Archangium violaceum: one gene and its partner. Each later gene encodes a partner of the first gene's protein in a complex. Links are inferred from orthologs where the notes say so. Each region holds a gene or a part of one and is shown on either strand. Other genes may lie near its edges.

The links. Proteins that work in one complex are often made in the same cells at the same time.
Region 2: the proteins of dnaN (region 1) and JQX13_RS31295 are in contact, whole or in part, in a solved structure (PDB 1OK7), measured with the Escherichia coli proteins. The link is inferred for Archangium violaceum from one-to-one orthologs.

The regions. Positions count from the first base shown.
Region 1 is NZ_CP069338.1:2,702,400-2,707,353, forward strand. What follows is about bases 890-3,693. They hold dnaN (DNA polymerase III subunit beta), read right to left. Parts: upstream 2,943-3,693; coding sequence 1,836-2,942; downstream 890-1,835. Other genes in these bases: JQX13_RS11600 (acyltransferase family protein), read right to left, coding at 890-1,818; msrB (peptide-methionine (R)-S-oxide reductase MsrB), read left to right, coding at 3,214-3,663. Outside these bases: JQX13_RS11595 (sensor histidine kinase), read right to left, coding at 1-638; more of JQX13_RS11600, read right to left, coding at 706-889; JQX13_RS11615 (DUF6748 domain-containing protein), read left to right, coding at 3,749-4,297; JQX13_RS11620 (invasin domain 3-containing protein), read left to right, coding at 4,371-4,954. UniProt on the Escherichia coli protein: Confers DNA tethering and processivity to DNA polymerases and other proteins. Acts as a clamp, forming a ring around DNA (a reaction catalyzed by the clamp-loading complex) which diffuses in an ATP-independent manner freely and bidirectionally along dsDNA.
Region 2 is NZ_CP069338.1:7,301,966-7,305,941, reverse strand. What follows is about bases 1-2,901. They hold JQX13_RS31295 (DNA polymerase IV), read left to right. Parts: upstream 1-794; coding sequence 795-2,009; downstream 2,010-2,901. Other genes in these bases: pcnB (polynucleotide adenylyltransferase PcnB), read right to left, coding at 2,078-2,901; JQX13_RS31300 (secondary thiamine-phosphate synthase enzyme YjbQ), read right to left, coding at 342-755. Outside these bases: more of pcnB, read right to left, coding at 2,902-3,793; JQX13_RS31285 (NAD-dependent epimerase/dehydratase family protein), read left to right, coding at 3,870-3,976. UniProt on the Escherichia coli protein: Poorly processive, error-prone DNA polymerase involved in translesion repair and untargeted mutagenesis. Copies undamaged DNA at stalled replication forks, which arise in vivo from mismatched or misaligned primer ends.

The DNA of each region.
Region 1 (4,954 bases):
TCCCGCGCGATGGAGAGGATGTTGCGCAGCTCGGGCCCCGGCAGCCGGCGGCTCCTCCAGACCCCGTGGACATCCCGGGTCAGCAGGCGCGACTCCGAGCCCACCTGGAGCGCACCCGAGGCATCCACCCAGAGCACCTGGGCCGCGCCACCCGGCCACCCGGGCGACAGGACGAAGCGTCCCGGCTCCGACTCCACGAACAGACCGTCCTCGCTGCCCACGAGCATCCGCTTCCGGGCGTCCAGACGGAGCCGCAGCACCCGCGAGGAGACACCGTTCATCGGCACGGAGACGAAGTGGCTGCCGTCCCAGCGGACCACGCCGCCCCGGGTCACCAGGAGCAACCGCCCCTCGGCGTCGAGCGTCGCGTCGTTCACGATCGGCGAGGGCAGGCCGGCCTCCAGCCCGAAGCGCTCGAAGCGCTCACCGTCGAAGCGGTACATCGCGTCCGCCGCGCAGACCCACACGAACCCTTCCCCATCCTGGAAGACCCAGGACATGTCCTGGTTCTCGATGCCGGCATCCGTGCCGTAGCTCCGGAAGCCGATGCGCCCCGGGGGCTCCCCCGCGCGCGCCACGTCGCCTCCCCAGCAAACGAGGACCACCGCCAGGAACATGGCGAACCGATGCGACGACATGACTCCGGAAGCCTCTTCTGAAGCGGGGTGGCGCGGCTGTCGCTTCAGTATACGGGAAGACGGAGGCTCAGCCCGAGACGGGGGGCTTGGAGGCGAGCGCCGACGCGGCGGACACATCGGGAGCCGAGGCCCTCCGGCGCCAACGGCCGTAGAGCTTCTTCGCTGGCAGTGCGAGCCCCAGCGACACCGCCAGTACAGAGAGCGCCAGGCCCAGCGCGGGCAGTACGTCCTGTGAGTGCCCCAACCAGCCCGCGAGGCTCGGGAAGGTGGACCAGCCGTACACGATGGGCAGGTGCACCACGTAGACCCAGAGCGACGCGCGGCCCACCGGGCCCAGCAGCCCGTCCAGCCGCGAGGGCAGCAGCATGGCCAGCCCCGCCACCACGGTCAGCAGGCCCACCCGCCACAGCACCAGCGTGGGAGCACCCCTCCCGGGGTCCCCGCCCCACAGCGTCATCAGCGCGAGCAGCACGGCGCCCGGGCCCATGAGGCACAACCAGTGCGGCACGCGCCTCACACCCGCGAGCCCCAACCCCGTGAAGCCGCCCAGGAAGAAGTACGCCGACCACGGGAAGAGCGGGAAGCTGGATGTCCTGCCCACCAGCGCCTGCTCCAGCGCCAGCGGCCACCCGCCCGCCTCCACCACCGCGCGCAACCCCGCGCTCACGCAGGGGAAGAGCACCGCCAGGAAGGCCAGCGCGGCCATCCGCGCCGCCCGCCCCTTCAGCAACGCCAGCACGCCCGCGCCCAGCAGCAGCGCCCCCGCCACGCCATGCAGCGCATCGAAGGCCAGGAAGTGCCGCCACACCGCCAGCTCCCCGGCGAACAGCGCTGGCAGCCCCCAACCGGGCCAACGTAACAGGTAGCCCCAGCCGAGCAGCAACCCCACGCGCGGCAGGTACCGGCGCAGCACGCGGGGGCCATGCGCGCCCGTGCGCCGCACCGTCGTCGCGAAGGCCCACCCGGCCACGAAGAGGAACAGCGGCGCCGTCACGGCCCGCATGGACCAGTACGCCCGCATGCCCGGGCCCCCGCGCGCCGCGTCCGACAGCACCGCGTCCAGCGTGTGGCCCATCACCATCGCGATGACGGCCACCGCCCGCGCACGGTCCAGCCCCGTGTCGCGGGGGCCTGGCACCGGGGCGGGCGGCGCGACGGCGGAAGGCTGGGAGCTGCTCATGGGTGCGACGACTTCGCTCAGACGCGCATCGGCATCACGACGGCCGTGAAGCTGCGGTCCCCCGGCGCGTGCAGCACGCCCGGGCTGTGCTCGTCACCCAGCTCGAAGGCCACCTCGTCCGTGTCCGTCACCGTCAGCACGTCGATGAGGTAGCGCGCGTTGAAGCCGATGGTGATGGGGGTGCCCCGGTAGGCGATGTCCAGCGCGTCCTTGGCCTCACCCAGGTCCGGGTTGTTCGCGGTGATGAGCAGCTGGTTCTCCGCCAGGCCCACGCGCACCGCGTAGCTCTTGTCCGCGCTCAGCAGCGCGATGCGCTTGAGGCCCTCGAGCAGCCGCGTCTTGGGCACCAGCACCGCCTTCTCCCCCTCCTTGGGGATGACGCGCTGGTACTCGGGGAACTGCCCGTCGATGAGCCGCATCACCATCGTCAGGCCCGTCTTCTTGAAGAGCGCCGAGTTCTCCGCGAACCCCAGGTGGCACTCCGCGTCCGGCGCCTCGTCCAGGAGCCTCTTGAGCTCCAAGAGGCCCTTGCGCGGGATGATGACACCACCCTTGAGCTTGAAGTCCCCCTGCAGCTCGCGCTCGATGAGCGAGAGGCGGTGACCGTCCGTGGCCACCATCCGCACCTTGCCGCCGGCCTGCGGCTCGAAGAAGACGCCGTTGAGGATGTAGCGCGTCTCGTCCGTGGAGATGGCGAACTGCGTCTTCTTGATCATCTCCAGCAGCGTGTTGCCCATCACCTGCACCAGCGGGGCGCTCTCCTCGCGCGGCAGCTTCGGGTACTCCTCGGGCGCGGTGCCGACGATCTTGAAGTGCGCCGAGCCGCTCGAGATCTCCACGTAGTTGTTCGCCAGCTTCTTGAGCGTGACGTGGGCGTCCGGCAGGTTCTGGACGATGTCGAAGACGTACTTGGCGCTCAGCGTGACGGCGCCCGGCTTCACCACCTCGGCCGGGTGCTCGGAGACGATGCCGATCTCCAGGTCGAACGCCGTGACGGTCACCCCCGACTTGTGCGCCGTGACCAGCACGTTGGCCAGGATGGGCATCGTCGTCTTGCGCTCCACGATGCCCTGGGCGCGGTAGAGGGCCTTCTTCAGCTCGTCGGCGGCGATGCGGAATTCCATCTCGGGGTCCTTGAAGAACCGGGGGGTTACGGGAAAGAACGGCGGCTCCATGGCCGCCCGAGGCGGATGTAGCCCGGGGGGGCCAAGCCGTCAACGAACCTGACGTCTGCGGTCATGCCGACTCGACCAGTATACGGGGAGACGGGGACTTGAACTGCCTCCCCGCGCACGGGCATACAGGTAGCACTTCATCCTACCGACCAGCCGACCGGTCGCTGCTTCCAGCCAGCCCCGCCCCCATAACTTAGGGCGGGCAGGACGCGGAGGCGCCATGCACGACAGGTTCTACAAGACCGACGACGAGTGGCGGGAGCAGCTCACCCCGGAGCAGTACCGGATCATGCGGCAGAAGGGCACGGAGCCCCCATTCACCGGCGCCTTCTGGAATCACCACGGCCGGGGCATCTACAGCTGCGCCGGCTGCGGCTGCACCCTCTTCTCCTCGAAGACGAAGTTCGACTCGGGCACAGGCTGGCCCAGCTTCTGGGCGCCCATCAAGTCCAGCCACATCGCCCACCACGATGACCGCACCTTCCTGCACACCCGGACCGAGGCGTCGTGCAGCCGCTGCGGCGCCCACCTCGGCCACGTCTTCGATGACGGGCCGCCGCCCACCGGGCTGCGCTATTGCGTCAACTCGGCCGCCCTCGTCTTCGAGCCCGAGGAGCAGCTGCGCGCGGAGGAGCTCGGCGAGGAGCTCGGCGCCTTCGCCTCCGAATAACCCGGGCATGCGCCCCGCCAGGAACAGGAAGTGGTATCACCCCGGGAGGCGGCGAGACCGCCGCGTCCCTTCCGGAGCCCGAACCATGACCTCGAGTCATCCCCTCCTCTCCGCCGCCCTCGCGCTCGGCCTGCTCGCCGGCTGCAGCAACCGCACCACCCCCGAGCCCCGGCCCACCGAGTCCACCTCCGCACCCACCACCCAGCCCGCGCCCCTGATGGAAACGCCTCCCACCTCCAAGCCCGCCCCGTCCTCCTCCGCCTCGGCCGACGCCGCCGGGAAGCGGGGGCAGGCCCTCCCGACCGACGGCGCCGACACCGGCGCCCGGGACACCGCCGCCGCGAAGCCCGTGGTGTACCTGGTGAAGGACAGCGGGGTGCGCTGCATCACCGCGCCCTGCCCGTCCTATATCGCCACCCCGGTGGACCAGCCCGGCGCGGAGGGCATTCAGATCACCGATGTGGACCTCTCCGCGCTCGGCCTGCCCGAGGATCGGCGCGCCACCCTCCTCGAGTCCGTCCAGGGCCGCGGCGCCGGACTCAAGGTGGAAGCCACGGTGGACACGGTGCCCAAGGCGGGCCCTGGTGGCGCCGCCACCGTGCTACGTGTCAAGAAGGTCGTCGAGGGCCGGTAGTCCCCCCGTCCCACATCCTCCCGGAAGGAGCCTCCTGCCTCCCTCCGGGTTCACCGGCAGGGGGGCTTCCGTCATGATGGGGCGAGTGGTCATCACACCCCATGTCATGCGCGCGGCCCGGGGGCTCCTCGGACTGCTGGCCCTGCCGTACCTCCTGCTCGCCGGCTCCGCCCACGCGGTGCCGTCTCCCCGGCTGGAGGCCTCACCACGCCAGCTCCTCTCCGGACGCGACACCCGCTCCACCCTCACCCTTTCCGGGCTGCCCGCCGACGCGCGCCTCGCGTGCAGCACGGGCCGGCTCCTCTCCACGCGGCGCTCCGCCTCCGACACGCTCGAGGCCACCTTCGCCCCGCCGCGCGCCGAGACCCTCGCGCCCATCCTCTGCGCCGCGGTGTCCCCCTCCTCGGGCGCCCTGGCCACCGTGGTGCTCGAGGTGCAGCGCCGCCAGGTGTTGCCACTCACCGGGCTCCCGCCCCTGGGCCGCGTGGAGGTCCGCATCGGAGACACCCTCTACGGCCCCGTGCGCGCCAACGCCCAGGGACAGGCCGAGGTGTCCGTGCTCCTCGGCCCCACCCACACCCAGGCCACCGTGACGACCACGGAGCCCGGCCAGCCGGCACGGCACAAGGCCCTGCCGCTCCCCGTGTCGTCCCGGCC
Region 2 (3,976 bases), 4.6 Mb from region 1 along the record:
CGGTGCGCCCCGGCGCGGGGGCTGGATCCAGGACAGTGGGCTCGAAACCGCCCCCGGCCGTACTCCGGCAGCCGAGCAATGGGACCAGAAGTACCACGGTTACCAGAGGCCACCTGCTCAATCGCTGTTCTCCTCTCATCGATGGCTGCTTGCTCGATCGAGGGCTGCACCTCCGGCGCCTGCTCGTCTCCAGACTCCCAGCAGCCGCTACCGATGAGCCCCGAAAGCAAGACATTTTCCGATCCCAACATTTTCCCGCGAAGGTGGATTGCTCACGACAGTCCATTCTCAAAATCTGGACCTGGGAGAATCGTGACAATGGAGCGCCCCCCTCGCACCGCCTATTCGCCCATCACCTTGACGACCACGCGCTTGCGGCGCTGCCCGTCGAACTCGGCGTAGAACACCTGCTGCCAGGGCCCGAGGTCCAACTTGCCGGCGGTGACGGGGAGGATCACCTGGTGGTGGACGAGCAGGGACTTGAGGTGGGCGTCGCCGTTGTCCTCGCCGGTGCGGTGGTGGCGGTAGTCGGGTCCCTGGGGGGCGAGTTCCTGCAACCACTCCCAGATGTCCTCGTGGAGACCGGACTCATCGTCATTGACGAAGACACCGGCGGTGATGTGCATGGCGGAGACGAGCACCATGCCCTCCTGGATGCCGCTCTTGCGGACAAGCTCGGCGACGGTATCGGTGATACGTACGAGCTCGCGGCGTTCCCGGGTCTGGAAGGTGAGGTATTCAGTCAGGGTCTTCATGCGGAGTGAATGTCAGAGGGGTCCAATACAGTGAATCCGATGCGGGCCATCATCCACGTGGACATGGACGCCTTCTATGCGTCGGTGGAGCAGCGGGACAACCCGGAGCTGCGCGGCAAACCCCTGATTGTTGGCGGGGACGCACGGCGCGGCGTGGTGGTGGCCGCCTCGTACGAGGTGCGCAAGTACGGCGTGCGCAGCGCGATGCCCATGGCGCGGGCGATGAAGCAGGCGCCGCACGCCGTGGTGGTGAAGCCCCGTTTCAGCGCGTACAGCGAGGCGAGCGAGCAGGTGTTCTCCATCTTCGAGCGCTACACGCCGCTGGTGGAGCCCCTGTCGCTGGACGAGGCCTTCCTGGACGTGACGGCGTCGGTGGGCCTCTTCGGAACGCCGGCGGACATGGCCAGGCGGATCCGCAAGGAGATCGCCTCGGAGACGGGCCTGCCCTCATCGGCGGGCATCGCCGCGGTGAAATTCGTGGCGAAGATCGCCTCGGACGTGGCGAAGCCGAACGGTCAGCGGGAGGTGCGGGCGGAGGAGACGGTGGCGTTCCTCGCGGGACTCCCGGTGGGGCGGTTGTGGGGGGTGGGGCCGAAGACGGAGGAGGCGCTGAAACGCGCGGGGCTGGAGACGATCGGCGACGTGGCCCGGCGGGACGTGGCGTGGATGGAGGTGCGGTGGGGCTCGAGCGGGCGTCACTTGTGGGAGCTGGCCCAGGGCATCGACCCCCGGGAGGTGGTGCCGGACCGCGAGGCGAAGAGCGTGGGGGCCGAGGACACGTTCGACGAGGACCTGACGGGGATGGACGCCCTGAGCCCGCACGTGCACTCGCAAGCGCTGCGGGTGGCCCGCCGACTGAGGCGCGCGGGAGTGAAGGGACGGGTGGTGCAGCTCAAGCTGAAGTTCGCGGACTTCACGCTCATCACCCGGAGGACCACCCTGCCCTCTCCGACGGATGACGGACAGACGCTCTACCGGGTGGCGAAGGAGCTCCTGGAGAAGGCCCACGAGGACAAGCCGGTGCGGCTGACCGGGGTCTCGATGCAGGAGTTGGGCTTGGAGGGGGGCGAGCCGCGGCAGCTCGGGTTGTTCACGGAGCCGGAGAAACCGAAGCGGAGCGACAAGCTGAACGCGGCGTTGGATCGGATCGCGGAGCGCTTCGGGTCGAAGGCGGTCACGACGGCGGACATCGCGGGGAGCCCCGAGTCGGCTCCCGACCCGGAGCGGCCCAAGAAGCCCAAGCGTCCCAACTGAGCCCCCTGGAAACATGTGCTGACAACCACGGCCATTTCCCCTCTCCCAGAGGGAGAGGGAACACGAGCTCAGCCCTCGTCGGACTCGGAGTCGCTGTCGGAATCCCCGCCGGACTCGAAATCATCACCCGTCTCACCGGCGTCCCCAGCATCGTCCGAGTCACCCGTGTCCGCGGATTCACTCCCCGAGGACTCCGCGCTACCCGAGGCCGAGGCGGTGGATGCGCCCTCCCCCGCCCCGGTCTTGTTGCGCCCACTCCGACGCCGACGCCGACGCCGCTTGCGCGGAGCCTCGCCACCCTCGGTCGTTCCCCCCTCGGGCTTGGGGGAAGGCACCTCGCCACGCTTCCACGCCTCGAGCGCCTCACGGTGCTGGCCGGTGGCCTCGACGGAGATCTCGAAGACGATGAGCGCGTCGTTGAAGAGCGGGTGGCGGCGGAACGCCCCGGTGCGGCGGCGGCGCTCGCCGGAGAGGGTCCGCTGGGCGATGAGCAGCAGCCGGCAGCGCTCGGCGATGCGGCGGGGCAGCCGGGCGGTCTGGACGAACTCGGAGAGCAGATCCTCGATGCCCTGGGCCACGGAGGGGCGGACCGCGGGGTCCTGGCTCTCCACGATGGGGCCGGCCTGGGCGATGGGGACGAGCAGCGCCGCGAGCAGGATGGCGTCATCCAACTGCTCGCCCGAGGAGACGCGCCTGTCGAGCGCCTCGACGTACGCGTAGAAGGTCTCACGGCCGCGGCGGCCGTTTTCCTTGAAGTACGCGGCCACGGGCGGGAGGAGGATTTTGAGCGCATCCAGCGCTTCGAGCAGCCGCAGGCTGGGAGCGGCCACGCCACCGCGGATGAGGCGGAAGGTCTCCTCCAGCAGACGCGCGGGGGCACAGCGGGGCAGGTCCTCGACGGCGCCCTCCATGGCGGCGTAGGTGCGCGACTCGATGTCCAGGCCCAGCTTGGAGGCGAAGCGCACGGCGCGGAGGATTCGGACGGGGTCCTCACGCATGCGGATCTCCGGGTCGCCGATGGTCCGGATGTAGCGCTCGTCGATGTCGCGCCGGCCGCGCACGTAGTCAATCACCCGGCCCTCGGCGACGTCGTAGAACAGGCCGTTCATGGTGAAGTCGCGGCGACGGGCGTCCTGCTCGGCGGTGCCGAAGACGTTGTCGTGCGTGATGAGGAGATCCTGGGACTCCTCCGCCTCGATCCCCTCCTCGCCATTCTCGGCGCCCGTGTCGGCCCCGGCCTCGGCGCCGTTGCTGGCGTCGAGCTCCGTGGGATTGGCGCGGAAGGTGGAGACCTCGATGATCTTCCCACCCTTGAAGTAGATGTGGGCGAGCCGGAAGCGCCGGCCGATGAGGCGGCAGTTGCGGAAGATGGCGCGCACCTCACCCGGGTGGGCGCTGGTGGCGATGTCGAAGTCCTTGGGGGTGCGGCCCAGCATCAGGTCCCGCACACAGCCGCCCACGAGGTAGGCCTCGTGGCCGTGGGCGTGGAGGCGGTGGATGACCTTGAGGGCGTCCGGGTCGAGCTTGTCGGGGTCTATCTCCGCGGGCTCGCCGGAGGGGGTGGTGTTGGAGAGGTATTCGGTCTCGGAGAGGGTCTCCTCGGGGAGGGTCTCCATGAAGGCGGACATGGGGGTGGGGTTCTCCTCCGCGGGCTCTGGAACCGGCAGCGCCTCGAGGGGGTCCAGGGACCCGGCCTCGGGGATCTCAGCCTCGCGCGCGTCATCGGGCGCAGGCTGGAGCGTCGGTTCACCGGCTGGCGGTGTTTCGGTGGAGTCTCGCGTCATCTCGCGGTTGACGCCCCGTGGGGGGCGCATCTAAGGGCACGACCTATAGCGCATCCTCCCCTGAAGGGAGTAGCAGATGAAGACATTGTTGACGGGGGCAACAGGACTGGTGGGGGCAAACCTCGCCCACCTGCTGTGCCAGCGGGGGGAACGCCCCCGGCTGCTCGTCCGGGAGCGGAGCGA